3 regions of the Sorangium sp. KYC3313 genome follow, and region 3 is predicted to be linked to each of the others. Evidence: riboswitches for the same ligand, from Rfam matches in the RefSeq annotation. Region 3 holds a riboswitch; each other region holds the start of a gene.
What was found. A riboswitch is a leader RNA that binds a small molecule or an ion and turns the genes downstream of it on or off. The one in region 3 is predicted to bind cobalamin.
Positions count from the first base shown of each region.

Region 1: it holds a riboswitch for cobalamin, as region 3 does, so the genes downstream of both, ACSRUE_RS43765 (TonB-dependent receptor) here and ACSRUE_RS28500 (TonB-dependent receptor domain-containing protein) in region 3, are expected to answer to the same signal.
Region 2: it holds a riboswitch for cobalamin, as region 3 does, so the genes downstream of both, ACSRUE_RS00295 (energy-coupling factor ABC transporter permease) here and ACSRUE_RS28500 (TonB-dependent receptor domain-containing protein) in region 3, are expected to answer to the same signal.

Region 1 covers NZ_CP197255.1:11,476,031-11,482,307, reverse strand. Annotated here, with positions in the region: gene typA (translational GTPase TypA) at 1-1,154, opposite strand, end outside; cobalamin riboswitch at 1,246-1,453, shown strand; gene ACSRUE_RS43765 (TonB-dependent receptor) at 1,776-3,926, shown strand; gene ACSRUE_RS43760 (hybrid sensor histidine kinase/response regulator) at 4,415-6,277, shown strand, end outside.
Region 2 covers NZ_CP197255.1:78,754-85,030, reverse strand. Annotated here, with positions in the region: gene ACSRUE_RS00310 (energy-coupling factor ABC transporter ATP-binding protein) at 1-376, opposite strand, end outside; gene ACSRUE_RS00305 (CbiQ family ECF transporter T component) at 373-1,122, opposite strand; gene ACSRUE_RS00300 (hypothetical protein) at 1,112-1,450, opposite strand; gene ACSRUE_RS00295 (energy-coupling factor ABC transporter permease) at 1,447-2,160, opposite strand; cobalamin riboswitch at 2,259-2,466, opposite strand; gene ACSRUE_RS00290 (hypothetical protein) at 3,057-3,236, shown strand; gene ACSRUE_RS00285 (enoyl-CoA hydratase/isomerase family protein) at 3,419-4,246, opposite strand; gene ACSRUE_RS00280 (3-hydroxyacyl-CoA dehydrogenase family protein) at 4,791-5,681, opposite strand; gene ACSRUE_RS00275 (tetratricopeptide repeat protein) at 5,933-6,277, shown strand, end outside.
Region 3 covers NZ_CP197255.1:7,390,888-7,397,164, forward strand. Annotated here, with positions in the region: gene ACSRUE_RS28485 (isochorismatase family protein) at 1-466, opposite strand, end outside; gene ACSRUE_RS28490 ((2,3-dihydroxybenzoyl)adenylate synthase) at 562-2,232, opposite strand; gene dhbC (isochorismate synthase DhbC) at 2,229-3,497, opposite strand; cobalamin riboswitch at 3,740-3,966, shown strand; gene ACSRUE_RS28500 (TonB-dependent receptor domain-containing protein) at 4,124-6,202, shown strand; gene ACSRUE_RS28505 (hypothetical protein) at 6,196-6,277, shown strand, end outside.

The sequences.
Region 1 (6,277 bases), 4.1 Mb from region 3:
GCCAGCTGGAGCTCGCCGCGGCCGAGCACCACGAACGTGTCGGGCACGTCCGTCGGCTCCACGCGGATCGCGAGGTTCTTCATCGCCTCGCGCTCGAGCCGCTCCTTCAGGTGACGGCTCGTCAGGTACTTCGACTGCTTGCACTTGCCGGCGAAGGTCGACGTGTTGACGCCGACCTTCATCTTGATCGTCGGCTCCTCGACCACGATGCGCGGCAGCGCCTCGGGGTGCGCCGGATCCGTGATCGTGTCGCCGATCGTGGCCGACTCGAGCCCCGCGATGGCGATGACCTCGCCCGCGACGGCGCTCTCGACCGCGACCCGCTTCAGCCCCTCGTACGCGTAGAGCATCTTCACGTAGCCGCGCGACTGCCCGCCCTCGCCGAGGAGCGCGACGTCGGCGCCCGAACGGGCGGTGCCGCGGACCACCCGGCCGACCGCGAGCCGGCCCACGTAGTCGTCGTGGGTCGTGTTGCAGACGATGACCTGGAGCGGACCGTCGGGGTCGCCGGAGGGGCCGGGGACCCGCTCGAGGATGGTCTCGAAGAGCGGCTCGAGGTCCTTCGCCTCGTGCTCGAGCTCGCGCTTCGCCTGGCCGAACTTCGCGATCGCGTAGAGCGTCGCGAAGTCCATCTGCGCGTCGCCGGCCTCGAGGTCGCAGAAGAGGTCGAACACCTCGGAGAGCACCTCGTGGGCGCGCGCGTCGCTCCGGTCGATCTTGTTGATGACCACGATGACCGGGAAGCCGCGCTGGAGGCACTTCGAGAGCACGAAGCGCGTCTGCGGCAGCGGGCCCTCGGCGGCGTCGACGAGGAGGAGCGCCCCGTCGGCCATCATGAGCGTGCGCTCGACCTCGCCGCCGAAGTCGGAGTGGCCGGGCGTGTCGACGATGTTGATCTTGACCCCGCGGTACCGGATGCTCGTGTTCTTCGCGAGGATGGTGATGCCGCGCTCCCGCTCGAGGTCGTTCGAGTCCATGACACGCTCGGCCACGACCTCGTTCTCTCGGAAGGCGCCCGACTGGCGGAGCATGTGATCGACGAGGGTCGTCTTCCCGTGGTCGACGTGGGCGACGATGGCGATATTGCGGAGATCGTTACGGGGCATATACGGCCGCGGCCGTGTAGCACGCGACCCACGGAGGAGCGAGCCCATCCTCGCTAGAGCCCGAACGTTCGGCCTGCGCGGCATCCGCGCGGGCGGGCGAGGGGAGCGGTAGCGATTGACAGCCGAAGGCGCACGGCCATAGGGTGCGCGCCGCGCTGGTGCCCGGGCGTTCGCCTGGGCCGAAGAGGGAACCCGGTGAAACTCCGGGGCTGCCCCGCAGCGGTAAGCGAGAACGACCTCCACCCCAAGCACTGGCCCGTCGAGGGCTGGGAAGCGGTGGACAGTAGGGAGCCGGTCTGACCGGAGCGCTCGCGAGCCCGAAGACCTGCCAGCGCCCGGCGGCGGGAGACATCCGGCGCCGGTTCGACCTGGGAGCCTCGAGGGAGGCGGTGAGGTCCGAGCCGGTGCAGCTCTGCCTCTGCCACGTCCCGGATACCGAACCGCCCCCCGCGTCGCCTTCCGGTCGCCCGTGGGGGCGAGAGGTCGGTCCAGCGCACCGTGCGATGGCCAGCCATTTCGTCCTCGCGGAGCTCGACGCGAGCGGCACGGCGCCGCTCCGCGCGATTGCAGCGAAGGAGGACGCGAATGCTGCGCGAGACGGTCACGACGAGCCACGGGCACCGCCATCCATCTCATCTGCTTCATCTTCATCTGCTCGCCGCTTTATCCATGGTGCTGGCCGCCGCGCGGCCCGCGCGCGCCGAGGGCGACACCTCCGAGCCGCCCGCTGCCCCCGAGGCGCCCGCTGCCCCGCCGGAGGCCGCCGCTGCAGAGCCCACCGGTGCGGGCGCGCCCGCGGGCGACGCCGCGATCGAGGTCACGATCCAGGCGGAGAAGCCGGGCAGCGAGGCCGCGTCGCGCGTCTCCGTCGGACACCGGGAGCTCGAGCTCAGGCCGAGGCTCCGGCCGGGCGACCTCCTCGAGTCGGTCCCCGGGCTCTTCGCCGTGCAGCACGCGGGCGGCGGCAAGGCGAACCAGTACTTCCTCCGCGGGTTCGACGCGGACCACGGGACCGACGTCGCCTTCTTCGTCGACGGCGTGCCCGTCAACATGGTCAGCCACGGCCACGGGCACGGCTTCACCGATCTCTACTTCATGATCCCGGAGCTCGTGACAGGGCTCGACGGGTACAAGGGGCCTTATTACGCGAGCATCGGCGACTTCGGTACGGCGGGCGCCGTCAACCTGCGCTTCGCCGAGAAGCTCGAGGAGAGCCACGCGCAGGTCAGCCTGGGGCAGTACGGTATCCAGCGCGGCCTCGTCATCGCCTCGCCGGATCTCGGCGACGCGTGGCGCGCGGTGGCCGCGGCGGAGATCTACCGGAACGACGGGCCGTTCCTGAGCCCGGAGCGGCTCGAGCGCTTCAACGTGTACCTGCGGGCCACGCACGATCTGGGCAACACCGGGAAGGTCCAGATGACCTGGATGTCGTACGGATCGACCTGGCACGGCTCCGGCCAGATCCCCGCGCGCGCGGTGTGCGGCGAGGGCGAGCAGGGCGGCCTGAACCCGCCGCCGTCGGCGTTCGGACAGCCGTGCATCGACCATTTCGGCGCCGTGGATCCGACCGAGGGCGGGGCGACCGAGCGGCACATGGCGTCCGTTGCAACCTCGACCGCGTGGCGGGACGCCGATCTGAGCGCGCTGGCCTACCTCGTCCGGTACCGCTTCACGCTGTACTCGAACTTCACCTTCTTCAGCGAGGACCCCGTCCGGGGCGACCAGATCGAGCAGAACGACGACCGCGCCGTCGGGGGCGCCGATCTCCGGTTCCGCAGGCAATACGAGATCGGCGGGGCGAGGTTCACGACCTCGCTGGGCGCGCAGATCCGCGCGGACGCGATCGACAAGTCCCTCCACCACGACGAGGCGCGCGAGCGGGTCGAGGAGAAGAGCAGGACCCACGTCGACGAGAGCCAGATCGGCGTCTACGTCGAGCAGGACGCCCGGCTCCGGCGCTGGCTCCGCGTCGTGCTCGGGGCGCGCGCGCAGTGGATCGACGTCAACGTGGACGACCCGGGCGAGGACCTCGAGACGGCGGGGAACAGGTCGAGCGGCGCCCGGGGACAGATGCAGCTGCTCCCGAAGCTCACGGCGATCGTGTCGCCCGTCGAGGGGGTCGATCTGTTCGCCCACTTCGGGCGGGGCTTCCACTCGAACGACGCGCAGGGCGCGGTGCTGGGCGAGGGGGCGGCGACGCTGATCACGCCCGCGACGGGCTACGAGGTCGGCCTGCGGGTCGCGCCCTTGCGCGGGCTGTCGCTGAGCGGGGCCGCGTTCCTGCTCGACCTGGACTCGGAGCTGGTCTGGAGCGGCGACGCGGGCGCGACCGAGGCGTCGGGGCAGACGCGGCGCTACGGGATCGAGATCGGCGGGCGCTACCGGCTCCGGAGCTGGCTCTTCGCGGACGTGGACGCGACCTTCACCCGCGCGCGCTTCCGCGAGAACGCCGGCAACGCGAGCGCTGTCGCCCTCGCGCCGACCCGGACGCTGACCGCGGGCGTCGGCGTCCGCCCGACGCTCGGCGCGTTCACGCCGTTCGCGGCGCTGCGGGTCAAGGCGATCGGCGCGCGGCCTGCGACCGAGGACGAGTCGCTCACCGCCGAGGGGTTCACGGTCGTCGACGCCAACGCCGGGCTGCGGTGGAAGAGCGTCGAGGTGGCCGTGGACATCCAGAACCTCTTCGACACGACGTGGCGCGAGGTCCAGTTCGCGAGCGAGTCGCGGCTGCCGTACGAGCCGGCCCCGGTCACCGGGATCCACTACTCGCCGGGGTGGCCGTTCACCGCGATCGGGCGGGCGACGCTGTACTGGGAGTAGGCGCCGCGCCGCCTGGAGCGATGTCCACTCCGACGGTTCGCGCCGTTCCGGCCGCGGGTTCCATTCCACACATGCCGGGGGGGTCGCAGGGATGCGCGATAACCCGCGCTCGACCCATCCACGGCGCCGTTATGGCCCCTCCACGCCGCGGCTGGCCGAGGAGCTGGGGCGCCGTGCGGCGCGCGCCCTCGGCGCTGATGGGCAAGACAACCCCGGTGCCGTCGAGGTTGGGTGGATCGCACTGGCCACGTCCGATGGCGCCACAATCGATGAGTCCGCCCTGGCACTCTCGAACCCTTCCAGCGGCCAGCGGTGGCCCTGCGCGGCTGCCGGCGGGCGCTCTCGACGCCGGCTCATGTGGCCATTGCTGTGCTCGTCACTCGCCGCTGCCGGCCGCCACGATGACGGCTCGCAGACGCGGAGAGCAGGACGGGAACGGAGAGCCTCGCCGCGTGGCAAACGTGCACCCATGCTGTAGGCTGTGCCGCATGGATCCGACAGGGCTCGGCGCCGATCTGCAATTCCGCATGCTGGTCGAAGGGGTGAAGGACTACGCCATCTTCATGCTCGACACCGAGGGCCGGGTGGCCACGTGGAACGCCGGCGCCGAGCAGATCAAAGGATACTCCGCGCAAGAGGTGATCGGCTCGCACTTCTCGCGCTTCTATCCGGCCGAGGCGATCGAGCGGAAGTGGCCACAGACAGAGCTCGCCGAAGCGCGGCGCGTGGGCCGCTTCGAGGACGAAGGCTGGCGCGTGCGCAAGGACGGCTCGATGTTCTGGGCGAACGTCATCATCACGGCCCTCCACGGCCCCGACGGCGAGCTGCGCGGCTTCTGCAAGATCACGCGCGATCTGACCGAGCGCAAGCGCCAGGAAGAGTCGCTGCGGCAGAGCGAGGAGCGCTTCCGCACGCTGGTCGAAGGCGTGAAGGATTACGCCATCTTCATGCTCGACCCCGAGGGCAGGGTGGCCACGTGGAACGCCGGCGCGGAGCGGATCAAGGGATACTCCGCGCAGGAGGTGATCGGTACGCACTTCTCGCGCTTCTATCCGGCCGAGGCGATCGAGCGCGGCCGGCCCGAGGCGGTGCTCGCCGCCGCGCGGCGCGAAGGCAGCTTCGAGGACGAAGGCTGGCGCGTGCGCAAGGACGGGTCGTCGTTCTGGGCGAGCGTCCTCGTCACGCCCATCTACGGCCTCGACGGCGAGCTGCGCGGCTTCTCCAAGATCACGCGCGACCTGAGCGAGCGCAAGCGCCTGGAGCAGATGGAATCCAACGCGCGCCAGATGGAGGAATTCGTGGCGATGCTGGCGCACGAGCTGCGCAATCCGCTGGCGCCGATCGCCAACGCGACCAGCGTCCTCAAGCTTGAAGGTAAGGACAACGCCCAGGTCGTCTGGGCAGCCGGCCTGATGGAACGGCAGCTCGGCCAGCTCGTGCGGCTCGTCGACGACCTGCTCGACGTGAGCCGCATCACGCGCGGCAAGATCGCCCTGGAGTCCAAGCGGATCGATCTCGCCGACGTGGTGACGCGCGCGGCGGAAGCGTCCCGGACCTGGATCGACGCGCGCGAGCAGACCCTGGAGCTGCAGCTGCCCGAAGGGCCGCTCGCGATCGTTTCGGGCGACCTGGCGCGGCTCACGCAGGTGGTGAGCAACCTGCTGCACAACGCGGCGAAGTTCACGCCGCCGCGCGGCGCGATCCGGGTCACCCTCGAGGTGGACGGCGCGCACGCGATCCTCCGTATCCGCGACAACGGCGCGGGGATGTCGCCCGAGCTGCTGCCGCAGGTGTTCGATCTGTTCACGCAGGGGGATCGCGGCCTCGATCGCGTCGAGGGCGGGCTGGGCCTCGGGTTGACGATCGTGCGCCGGCTGGTCGAGCTGCACGGCGGGACGGTCCAGGCGCTCAGCGAGGGGCCCGGCCGCGGCAGCGAGCTCATCGTGCGATTGCCGCGGCTGACGCGCCCCCTCGCGCCGCCGGCGGCGGTCGCGCCCGCGACGAAGGCCGGGCGCAAGCTGCGCATCCTCGTCGTCGACGACAACCACGACTCGGCCGAGAGCATGGCGCTGCTGCTCAAGCGCATGGGCAACGACGTGCACGCCGCGTTCGACGGCCCTTCAGCGCTCGAGCTCGCGGCGCAGCTCCAGCCGGACGTCGTGCTGCTCGATATCGGCATGCCGGGCATGACAGGGGTCGACGTCGCGCGCGCGCTGCGTCGCATTCCGGGCCTCGCGGGCCTATCGCTGTTCGCGATGACCGGTTACGGCCAGGAATCGGACCGCCGCATGACCCGGGAGGCCGGGTTCGACGTGCACCTGGTCAAGCCGGTCCGCGCGGAGGTGCTGAAA
Region 2 (6,277 bases), 5.0 Mb from region 3:
GCGCGATCTGGACGGCGGCGAGCGCCGCCTCGGCGCGGCGGCGCGCCTCGGGCGCGGGCAGGCCGAGGTTTCGCGGGCCGAACAGGACGTCGTCGAGGAGCGTCGCGCCGAGCAGCTGGTCGTCCGGGTCCTGGAGCACGAGCGCGGCGCCTGCGGCGACGGCGTCCGAGGGCGAGCCCACGCGGCGGCCCGCGATCTCGACGCCGCCGCCGGGCGCCGGGAGGAGCCCGACGAGCGTCCGGAGCAGCGCGGTCTTGCCGGCGCCGTTGCCGCCGAGCACCGCCACGGACTCGCCCTCGGCGACGTCGAGGCGCACGTCGCGCAGCACGGGCTCGCCGCGCCGGTAGCCGAGCCGGGGGGCGCGCAGCGCGATCATCCGGCCTCTCCCGCGGCGACGCTGAGCCCGAGGGCGGCGAGGGCGGCGGCGGCGAACGCGACGTTCGCTGTAGGCGCGCTCGTCCTTCGGTCGGCGACGGGGAGCTTTCCCTTGTAGCCGCGGAGCTGCATCGCGAGCGCGGCGCTCTCGGAGCGCTCCAGCGTCCGGAGCGCCACGACGCCCGCGACGGCGCCGGCCGAGCGCGCGGCGGCGCCGGGGCGGGTGAACCCGCCGCGGAGCGCGGCTGCGCTCCACGCGCTGTCGGCCGCGCTCTGGAGCACGCCGGCGAAGCGCCGCGTCAGCGCGAGCAGCTCGACGAGGGCCGCGGGGACGCCGAGCCCGGCGAGCGCCGCCTCGATCTCGGCGGGCGCGGCGGCGCCGGCGAGCCACCGGAGCACCGCGGCCGCCGCGAGGACGCGCGCGCCGATGGCGGCGGCGCGGCGGGCCCCCTCGGCCGTGAGCGCGTCGACGGGGAACGGCGCGCCGGGGAGGAGCGGCGCCCCCGGCGTGAGCGCGAGCGCGAGCGCCGCCGCGACCGCTCCGAGCCACGCGGCGGGCGCGGCGGCGCGGAGGACGGCGCGCGCCGGCGTGCCCTGGAGGCGGAGGGCCGCGCACGCGAGGAGGAGCAGCGCGGCCGGGGTGACGGGCGAGCGCGCGCCCGCGGCGACGCAGCACGCCGCCACGGCGGCCCCGAGGCGGAGCCGGGCGTCCACGTCCCGGAGCCGCGCGGGGGGGTCAGTCCGCACGGAGGCCTTCGCCGTCGGCCCTGCCCGCCGGCGCGCCCGCGCGCTCGACGAAGAGCACGCGCGAGAAATAGCCGACGGCGAAGCCGGCGAGGAGCCCGGCCCAGAGGAACGCGAAGAGCAGGAGGTCGCCCTCGAGGCCCGCGAACAGCGGCCCCGTGTCGTGGCGCCCCGCGTCCTCGGCGACGCGGCGGACCACGGCCTCGTCGACGCCGTCCCAGGACGCGTTGCCGCAGGCGGCGAGCCAGAATGAACCGGCGAGCAGGAGCGCCGCGCGCGCGCGCCGCGCGAGCGGCGCTGGCAGCGGGCGCTGTCCGAGCCGCCGGGTCACGAGGCCCCCGGGGCGAGCCGGACGACCTGGAGCCGGTCCAGGATGTCGGGCCGCCGGGCGCGCAGGAAGACGAGCGCCCCCGCGGTCATGACGCCCTCGAGGATGCCGAGCGGCAGCTGGGTGGGGACGAAGGCGAGGGCGACGCCCGTGAACATGGACGTCACCGAGCCCTCGCCCGAGAGCCCGAGCGCGAGCGCGAGCGCCGTGGTGGCGTACGTTGCCCAGTCCGACGTCACGCCCGCGAGGAAGCCCGCGACCCAGAGGTTCGCGCCGCAGCGCCGCGCGAGATGGAAGGCGAAGTATCCGGTGAAGGCGCCCGCGATGCCCATCGACGCGACGTCGGCGCCGAGCGTTGTGAGGCCGCCGTGCGCGAGGAAGAGGGCCTGGATAAGGAGCGCCACCACGGTGACGAGGACGGTCATCCAGGGGCCGATGAGCACCGCCGCGAGCCCTGTGCCGCACGGGTGGGAGCAGGTCCCGGCGGTCGGCACCGGCACGGGCATGCACGAGATCGCGAAGACGGCTGCCGCGATGAGGCCGACGAACGGCTTGTAGAAGGCGTCCTGCCGGGTGCGGCGCCGGAGCAGGTGGAGGGCGATCGCGACGAAGGGCAGGGCGAGCGCGTTCCAGAAGGCGCACCAGCCGAGCGGCAGGACACCTTCCGCGAGGTGCATCGCCGCCGCGGGCCGGGGCGCGAGGAGCGTTCCCAAGGACACGGCGGCGATCGACAATGCGCGGCCGTGAAGACCGATTTCGGCGCTCCGGGTGAAGTCCGCACCCGGACGCCACGAAGACGTGCGCAAGCTGCACCTCGTGGGAGGCTCGGGTAGGTCTCCCGGCTCATGGGTTCAGGGAGCTGCTCGAGCTCCCAGCGCTGCGTCCACCTTCCCAGGCCTCTTTCAATGAGGCCCAGTGGTCTTCGGAAGCAGCTCCCCACTCACGGTGGCGGGACCGCGCCGGTTTTGCACCGGCTTCCCTGTTATGCCCCGGAGGGCACCCGAGGAATGGATTGTCAGGCCGGTGCTCGGTAATCCCGTTTCGTGCCCGGCGTCAAGGACGTCGCGCCCCGATCGTGGACGAGGGGGCTCGCGGCCCGCCGCGAGCCCCCTCGTCCGCGGCGTCGGCGCGGCGGTGATGCCTGCGCTGGTGGACACCCTGCCCTCGGGGGCGCTGCCGAGGCGCACGAGGCCATCGCCGCCGAGGCGCGCCGCGCGCCCGTCGGCGCCCCCCATCGAGCGGTCATGGGCGCCGACGAGCGCTCGAGGCCCTGTCGTGCTGTGGCCCGAGGTCGAGAAATTGACCCAGACGCATCACGCGACGAGTCGTCGAGCGCACGTCTCGAATTATGTCCCCCTTAGATAAAGACTGTTTACTTTGTCGCCGCGCGGGCGCAGCCCCCGTCTCGGTTGGGGCCCGGACGAGGGGCTCTCGTGCGCTTGAATGCGGGCGGCGGCGCATTCCTTCCGCAGTGTGCTTTGTTCGTCCTGGCTCTTTACTCGGGAGCAGGTGTCCGGTGTACGGCCTGTTGCCTCGTGGCCTCTCTTATTGAAGAGATGAGGGATTTCGTGTTCGCTCGTCTCGGAATGCGAGACGAACGCTGTGCTGGGTGCTGTCTCTGGTGGAGGGGTATGCCCGGCTCGAACGTGAATTCCCGCAGATCGTGTGTGTGGGGGCCGCGCGCCCGCCTGGCTGCCTGGCCGCCTTCGCGCCTGGAGCGTTCTGCTCGCTCGGCGTGCACGCGTTGCACTTTGTTATCGACAACGCGCTTGCGGATGCCACAATCTGACTACCGCATGCGCACCGGCGCGGACCCCCCAGCCCGGAGCGCATGCGGTCTTTCTTCTGCACCGTGGCGGACGTTCAAGACTCCGGCGCGGTTTCCCTGCCGCGGTCATTCTGGGCCCCCCTCCAGCGTGATGCGCGGTATTTTTTTTGCCCTCGAGCGCGCGGTTCGCGCCTTCCGAGGCGTCACTTTCCGGTGAACGTGGCCTGCGATTTCGCCAGGAACGCTTTCATTCCGAGCTGTTGATCTTCGCTGCCGAAGAGCGCGGCGAATGCCTGTGCTTCCAGCTCGTTGGCGGCGGCGAGGTCGAGGCTCTCGCCGCGCAGGAGGACGCGCTTGGCGGCGGCGACGGCGAGCGGGCCGCGCGAGGCGATCTTGAGGGCGGTCTCGCGGGCGCGCGCGAGCAGCTCGGTCGCTGGGAAGACGGCGTTGACGAGCCCGATCGACAGCGCCTGCTGGGCGGTGATCATGTCACCTGAATAGACGAGCTCGCGCGCGCGTCCGGGCCCGACCCGTCGCAGCAGCCGCTGGGTCCCGCCGAACCCCGGGATGACGCCCAGGTTCACCTCGGGCTGGCCGAGCTTGGCGCCTTCGGCGGCGTAGATGAAGTCGCATGCGAGGGCGAGCTCGCAGCCGCCGCCCAGCGCGAAGCCGTTGACGGCGGCGATCACGGGGAAGGGGGCAGTCTCGATGAGCTCGGCGAGCCGGTGGCCTGCGTCGGCGAACCGCTTCGCGGCGATGCTGTTCATGGTCGCCATCTCCGCGATGTCGGCGCCGGCGACGAACGCCTTGCCGGCGCCGGTCAGCACGGCCGCGCGGACCTCGTTGCCCTCGGCGGGCGCGAGGAGGTCGCGGAAGGCCGCGGTGAGCTCGCCGAGCACGGCGGGGTTCAGCGCGTTGAGTTTGTCGGGCCGCTGGATGGTCACGGTGGCGACGTGATCCGCGCGCTCGACGGCGACGAACTGGAGCGTACCGCGAGCAGGGGCCCCCGGCTGCTGTTCTTGAGCGGTCATGGAGCGTGGTTAGCAGCGCGCCGCGCCGGTGGGAAGCGCCTGCCGTCGCCCGCGAAGGCCGCATTCCGTGCCGAGGCCGTTGCCGAGCCGACGAGCGAGCGATTCCCATGCGAGCGATTCGAGCGATTCCCAGAGGACGTCACGCGCCTGTTCCGGGACACGCCCCGTCGCTCGATGATCCGAACTCACCGCTTGAGTGCGGGAGCGATCCTCTGACGCCCTGCCGCGAGCCCGCGCGCAATCGTGGGCAGTCGGGCAGACCGCCCGTCCTCCGACCCGCACACCCGTGTTCGCCTCGCGCATATCCCGTCGCCGTCCCCCTCATCCCCCCTGGAGAGAGCCAGGGAGGGAGGGGGCGCCGCGCGGGGGGCCGGCGGGGTAGGGCCCCACGAAGCCGAGCGCCGGCCCGCTCCGTGCGACGCCCTCCCTGACCGCCTCGCCCGTTCAGCCGGCCACAGCCCCCCAAAAGGCGCGAGTTCGTGGGAGGGGCCCCCGCCGGCCCCCCGCGCGGCGCCCCCTCCCTTCCTGGCTCCGTAGCCGCCGCCTACACCGCCCGCCCGCTCTTCTGCCCCTTCTCGTCGTACACGTAGAACCCCCGCCCGCTCTTCTTCCCGTACCACCCGGCAGCCACCAGGTTCCTGAGCAGCGTGGCCGCCCGGTACTTCGAGTCCCCGAACTCCCGGTGCAGCACCTCCGCGATCGAGAGCACCGTGTCGAGCCCGATCAGGTCCGCGAGCTCGAGCGGCCCCATCGGGTGGTTCAGCCCGAGCCGCGCCCCCGCGTCGATGTCCTCCGGCGTGGACAGCCCCTCCTGGAGCGCGAAGCACGCCTCGTTGAGGAACGGGATCAGCATCCGGTTCACGATGAACCCGGGCTGGTCCTTCGAGGTGATCACCGTCTTGCCGAGCCCCACCGAGAGCGCCCGGACGGCCTCGTACGTCGCGTCCGACGTCTGGACCCCGCGGACGAGCTCGACCAGCTTCATCAGCGGCACCGGGTTCATGAAGTGCATCCCGATGACCAGCTCAGGCCGCCCGGTCACCGCCCCGAGCCGCGTGATCGAGATCGACGACGTGTTCGACGCCAGGATCGCCCCCTTCGGCAGCGCCGCGTCGGCGAGCTTGAAGATCCCGCTCTTCACGTCGAAGCTCTCGGTCACCGCCTCCACGGCCAGGTCGACCCCGGCCAGCCCCGCGATCCCGTCGGCCACCGCGACCCGGCCGAGGAGCGCCTCTCGCGCCTCCGCGGCCAGCTTGCCCTTCTCCACCTGCTTCGCGAGGATGGCGGCGATCTGGGCCTTGCCCGACTCCGCCAGCGCCCTCGAGACGTCGCACAGGACCACCTCGAGGCCCGCGGCCGCGGCGACCTGGGCGATGCCTCGCCCCATCTGGCCCGCGCCGATCACCCCGAAGCGCTTGATCGTCGTAGCTTCCATGGCCGCGGTTGATAGCCGAAGCCGAGAGCGCGGTGAACCGCCCTCGCCCGCGGCCCGACGGCCCGCCCGCTCGGACGTCCCCGCGCCACAGGAGCAGAAGGGCGCGAAAGCTCCGGCCGACCTTCCAGGCCCGCGGGGGCGAGGAACCTTGAAACCGTGTCGTCCGCCCGGCTATCTTCGCCCGGCCCGTGAACGGACCGGACCGAATTCGCGAGGTCCGCGGAGAGACGATGAGCGTTGAGACGATTCGGATGGCCCTTGGGCGTCTGCAGGATGAGCCCGAGAACGAGGCAGCCTGGAACGAGCTCGCGGAGGCCGTGACTGCTCCGAACAACGGCGCGGGCCCCGGGGACGTCGAGCGCCTGCTCGGCGCGGCGCGCGGGCGGCACGAGCAGCGGAAGGAATGGCAGGCCGTGGCCCGCCTCCTCGAGCTGGAGATCGCCCTCGCCGCAGGCAGCGCCGTCGAGCCCGCGATGCAGGCCGAGCTCGCCCGCGTCTACCACGAGGAGCTCATCGACGTCGACCGCGCGGCGGCCGCGTACAAGCGGCTGCTCGAGCTGCGCCCCGACGACGACGCCGCGGCCGAGGCGCTCGAG
Region 3 (6,277 bases):
CGATGTGCGCGTACACGCCGCACACGATCAGCTGATCGCGGCCCCACCGGCGCAGGAGATCCAGGAGCTCCGTTCGCTGGAAGGCGCTGTAACGCCACTTGGTGAGCACGGTGTCGGCGCTTCCCGGCGCGAGCTCGCGCACGATCTCGTGTTTGTCGGGCTGCTGCGTCAGCCCGGGCCCCCAGAGATCCGTCAGCAGGCCGCGCTGGGCCCTCGTCTGCTCGGCGGGCTGCTTCGTGTAGACGACCGGGATCCCGCTCGCCGCGCACCGCTCCCGGAGCAGGCGGACACTTTCGATCAGCTCGACCATCGGGGATGCGCTCGCGTCGTAGAAGCCGAGGAAATACTCCTGCATATCGTGGATCAAGAGGACGGAGCGCCCCGGGTCCGGCCGCCATGACGCCCGGCTCTCCGGGAGCTCCTCGGCGCGTGGCATGCGGTAGGTCTGGATGCGGGGGATGGCCATGGTCGTTCCTCTCTTCTCTCTCTTCTGGTCGCAGCGCTCCTGTCGATGGAACGGGCCGCGGGCGTCGCTGCGCCGCCTGGGCCCGCGCTGTCCTCTCAGGCGCGCGCGCCCTGCGCGAGCCTGTCGGCGATCCACCGGCGGAGCGCCTTCTTGTCCACCTTGCCGACGCTCGTCGTCGGGAGGGCGTCGAGCCACTCGATGCGATCGGGCACCTTGAACTGGGCGACGCCGCGCTCGCGCAGGAAGGCGTTGATCTCCCTCGCCGGCGGCGGCTGCCCGCGGGCCACGAGGAACGCGCACGAACGCTCGCCGAGGTGGGCGTCCGGCATCGCGACGAGCGCCGCGTCGCGCACCGCCGGGTGGGCGAGGACGTGGTTCTCGACCTCCTCGGCCGCGATCTTCTCGCCGCCGCGGTTGATCTGATCCTTGGCGCGGCCCTCCACGACGAGGTAGCCCTCCGGGGTCCGCCGCACGAGATCGCCCGTGCGGTAGAAGCCGTCGCGCGTGAACGCCTTCTCGTTGTGCGCGCCGGCCCTGTAATAGCCGCGGATCGTGTAGGGCCCTCGCGTGAGCAGGTGACCGACCTGCCCGGGCTCGACGTCGCGGTCGTCGTCGTCCACGACGCGGACCTCGTCGTGGGGCGAGATGGGCCGGCCCTGCGTCTCGAGCGCGATGGCGTCGGGGTCGTCAAGGCGGGTGTAGTTGACGAGCCCCTCCGCCATCCCGAACACCTGCTGCACCTTGCAGCCCAGGGTCGGCCCCACGCGGCGCGCGACCTCCGCCGGGAGCCTGGCGCCGCCCACCTGGAGCACCTTCAAGCTCGACAGGTCGTGCCGCGCCGTCCGGGCCGACTCCAGCCAGACCGAGGCCAGCGGCGGCACGAGCGCCGTCATCGTGACCCGCTCCCGCTCGATCCACGGGAACGCCTCGTCCGGGCTGGGGCGGCGGCAGAGCACCACCCGGCCGCCGGCGTGGAGCACGCCCAGGCTCCCGGGCGAGCTGAGCGTGAAGTTGTGCGCGACAGGGAGGACGGCGAGGTAGACGCTGCCCTCGTCGAGCCCGCAGATCTCCGCGCTGGCCCGCACGCTGTAGAGGTAGTCGTCGTGCGTCCGCGGGATGAGCTTCGGTACGCCGGTGCTCCCGCCGGACAGCTGGAAGAAGGCGACGTCCCCCGCGGCGGGCTCCGGGAGCTCGACGGGCTCCCGGTCCAGGCCGGAGAGCGCCGTGTGCTCGCCCGGCTCGCCGGCCACGAGCACGTGCCGCAAGGTCCCGACGTCGCGCCGGATCTGGCTCGCCAGCGCGCGGTAATCGAACCCGCCGTCCCGGTCGGCGATGACGTACGCGACCGCCTCGGTGTGCTCGCAGAAAACCGCGATCTCGGCGCGGCGGTGCGCGGGCAGGGCCAGCACGGGGAGCGCCCCGAGCCGGAACAGCGCGAAGCACACCTCGAAGAACTCCGCGATGTTCGGGAGCTGGACGACGACGCGATCCCCCGGCCGGAGCCCGAGGTGCAGCAGGCCCGCGGCGAGGCGATCGGCGCGCCGATCGAGCTCACCGTAGCTCAGCCGGCGATCGCCGCTGACGAGCGCGATCCGATCCGGGTGCCGCGCGGCCCGCTCGCGGAGCAGGCGCCCGAAGGTCTCGCCGCGCCAGTAGCCGGCGCGCCGGTAGAGATCGGCCAGCTCGGCCGGCCACGGAGTCCAGCCGTCGAGCGCCTGCGGTCGCGCCTGCGCGGGCGCCTGCCGGCGCTCCTCCGGAGCGCTCACGCCCGCTCCGGCGCCTGGTCGAGGCCGAGCGCGTTCAGCATGGTCCCGAGCTTGGCGGTGGTCTCGGCGAGCTCGTGCTCGCCGCTCGATCCGAGGACGATCCCGGCCCCGGCATAGAGGCGGAGCGCCCGGCCGGCGACGTCGGCGCAGCGGATGACGACCGCCCACTCGCCGTCGCCGCTGGCGTCGGACCAGCCCACGAGCCCCGTGAAGAACCCGCGATCGAACCGCTCGATCGCCTCGATGGCGTCGCGGGCGCGCTCCGTGGGGTAGCCGCACACGGCGGGCGTCGGGTGCAGCGCGGTGGCCAGCTTCATCGAGGAGATCGAGAGATCGCGCAGCTCCCCGGTGAGCCGGCTCGACAGGTGCCACAGCGTCGGGGTCTGCGTGAGCGACGGCTCGTCGGGGACGCTCAGGCGCCGGCAGAACGGCCGGAGCGCGGCGGCGACGGCGTCGACGACGATCGCGTGCTCGTGCCGGTCCTTCTCGGACGCGAGCAGCGCGATCGCCCGCCGGCGGTCCTCGTCGGGGTCCGGGCTGCGGACCGCGGAGCCGGCGAGCGGATTGGCGATCACCCGGAGCCCGGAGCGGGACAGGAGCAGCTCCGGGCTCGCGCCGAGGAGCGTCCGCGCGCGCGAGGTCGGGACGCCGCGCTCCGCGCTGGAGAGCCCCGCGGTCGGATCCGAGAGGTTGGCGGCGAAGGTGTAGCCGCTCCGGTTCTGCTGCGAGAGGCGCTGGAGGACGAGGCGGAGATCGACCGGCTCTCGCAGGACCATCTCCAGCATCCTGGACAGGACCACCTTGCTCAGCGCCCCGGACCGCATCAGGCCCACCGCCGTCTCGACGCCGCGCACGTAGTCGCGGGGCTCGGGGATCTGGCGCAGCTCCTGGATGGTGATCGGCAGCTGCGACCGCGGCGATTCCGACGTGGGGTTGAGCGGGCCCGCGCTCTGGATCGCCCTCGGCACGATGAGGTGCGCCGGCGACGTGCTGTTGAACGGCACCGCGCCGACCACCATGGGGAAGCTCTGGCCGGCGCCGGCCCTCGACGCCGCCGCGAGCACCCTCGTGACGCGGTCCGCGAGGCGGTCGCCCTGATCCGCGCCGTTCGGCTCGAGGATCATGTCGTGTACGCCCTGCGCGAGGAGGGTGCGTGTCGGCGACGCGAAGAAGAACGCCGACTCAGGGGTGTATTGCTTCAACAGCTGCCCTGCGTTGACCGCGGGCAGCGCGACAGAGGCCGGTATCGAGATGGAACTCGTCACATTCAGCTCCGATGGGCGTCGAGAGCCACGTGGGCTCAGGTCATCGGGCGCTGGACGTCAGGTCTCGGGCCGCTCGTTTCCGATAACTGATAAAGAAAATCAGTTTCAAGTGACTCATGACACGCGCGTGCAAGACTGTCAAGGGACTCCCGGTTCTGTCTCGGGTGTGCGTCGCCGGTGGGCCCGTGGGCGGGGCGCTCTGGACCTTCGCTTCTGCGTTGACATCCTGCGTGACGGGTGCGACGAGTCGCCCCGCCATCGGTGCTCGTCCGGCCATCGCCTGGCGAGCTGAAAAGGGAACCCGGTGAGAATCCGGGACTGCCCCCGCAGCGGTGAACGGGAACGACCATCACCAAGAAGCACTGGGCATGCACCCGAGCAGCCCGGGAAGCGGTGATGTGTAGGAGAGCGACCGGCGACGGCCGCAGCGCCCGTGAGTCCGAAGACCTGCCGAGGTGCGCGCGCCGGTTCGCTGGCGCGCGCTGACCTGAGCCTTCGAGGGGAAGGCGCCCAGGCTCTCGACCACCTCGCTCGCGCGCGGTGCCGTGGCCCGTCACGCAGCCCCTCGCTTCGGCTCTCGGCTCACCCGGAGCAGCGCTGGGTCGACGCGGGCAGGCGGCGCGTGAATGGTTGATTCTTCTGATCGTCGGTCGCGTCGGCGCCGGAGCGCCGGCGCGGCGTGCTGGCTCGCGCTCGCCGCCTGCGGCGCCGTGGCGGCCCTGCCGGCCGCCCGCGCCGACGAGCCGCGCAGGCCGGAGGCCGAGCAGGAGGGCGGTCGCGCCGCCGCCCCGCCGGGGACGGCCCCGCTGGAGGTGCGCGTCGAGGGGGATCGCGTGCGCGCGCCCGCGCCGCCCAAGGACAGGTCCGTCGCGGGCTCGGTGCTGGGCCGCGAGCGCCTCACCGGCGCGGGGCTCGGGGCGGCGGACGTGCTCCGCACGCAGCCGGGCGTCCTCATCGTCGAGTCGGGCGGCTTCGGCGGGCCGGCGACCGCGGCCCTCCGGGGAGCGACAGCAACGCAGACGCCGGTGTACCTCGCCGGCGTCCGCCTGAACGACGACGTCGTGGGCACGGCGGATCTCTCCCTCGTGCCCCTCTGGCTCATCGAGCGCGTCGAGATCTACCGTGGCCACGCGCCCATCGAGGCGGACCGCCTCGGCCCCGGCGGCGCGATCTTCTTCGAGCCGCGGCGGCCTTCCCGGACGACGGCCGGCGTCGGCGTCATGGCGGGCTCGCTCGGCGCGCGGCGCGGGTGGGCGTTCGCCGGCGCCAGCGCGGGCCCGGTGAGCTCGATCGTCGGGGTGAGCGCGGAGGCCGCGGAGAACCGCTACGCCTTCGTCGACGATCGCGGGACGCTCTTCGACGAGAGCGACGACACCCTGGAGCGCCGGCAGAACGCCGACGTGCGCACGATCGACGCCTGGGCGCTCGCGCGCGTCGAGCTCGGGGGCGGCGCGATCGTCGACGTGATCGCGAACGGCACCGATCGCGAGCAGGGCGTGCCGAGGCTCGCGCTCCTGCCGTCCCGGGAGGCGCGGGGGGAGTCGCGGCGCGCGCTGACGTCCGTCGCGGCGCGGGTGCCGTTCGGCCGAGAGGCGCAGCACACGCTCGAGGCGCGCACCTCGTTCATCGAGGCGCGGTCGGAGGTCCACGACCCGCTCTTCGAGCTCGCCCTGCTCACGCCGGAGCTCCGGCTCGCCGGCCGCCGCCTGGAGCAGACGCTCGGGGCGACGCTCTCCTTCGCTGACCGGCTCCGGGTGCGGCCCGTGCTCTCGGTCGCGCGCGAGGGCATCTCGCGCGCGCCGGACGACGTCCCGCTCGCGCGGGCGCGGCGCTCGTTCGCGCGCGGCGCCGTCAGCGCGGAGGCGCGCCTCGGCGAGGGGCTCGCGCTGCACGCCCTCGCGAGCGGGGAGTGCCACGCCACCGGCGCGGACCGGGAGCGCCCTTGCGACGTGCTCGTCCCGACCGGGCGGGTCGGCGTGGAGGTGGGGAGCGACCGGCTCCGGCTCCTCGCGACCGTGGGCCGCTACGTCCGCGTCCCGACGCTCGGCGAGGTGTACGGCGTCTCCGGCGTCGTCCACGGCAACGCGGCGCTCGAGCCGGAGTCGGGCGCCACGATCGAGGCCGGGATCCGGGCGCAGACGGGGCGCGGCGCCGTGCTGCGCGGCGCCTTCATCGACGTGTTCGCGTTCGGGAGCGCGGTCTCCGGGCTCGTCGCGTACGAGAAGTCCGGCCAGGGCTACGTGAACCCGTACAACGTCGGCCGCGCCCGCGTCGTGGGCGCGGAGCTCCTGGCCGGGGTCGAGGTGACCCGGTTCCTCCGCGCCGAGATCGCGGCGACGCTGCTCGATCCGCGGGACACGACGCCGGGGCGGACGACCAGGAACGACCTCCTCCCGTTCCGCTCGCGCCTCGTCGTCGCGCCGCGCCTGCACGCCGAGTGGAAGCGCCCGGGCGGCGCCGTGTTCTCGGGCGCGTCGGGCGAGCTCCGGGCCGTGTACCAGTCGAGCCGGTACGCCGATCCCGCCGGGCTCGGCGTGATCGCGGAGCAAGCGACCCTCGACCTCGACGCGGAGGCGAGGTGGCTCGACGGGCACCTCGCGGCGAGAGGTCGCGTCGCGGACCTCCTGGACGCGCGGCGTACGGATGTCGTCGGGTTTCCGCTCCCGGGACGGAGCGTGTTTTTCACACTGGAGTCAACATGGTGAAGATCAGTCTGTTTGCGATCGCGATTTCGGTTCCGCTCCTCGGGTGCAACGTGGATTCGCCGCCGCCGTCGACGG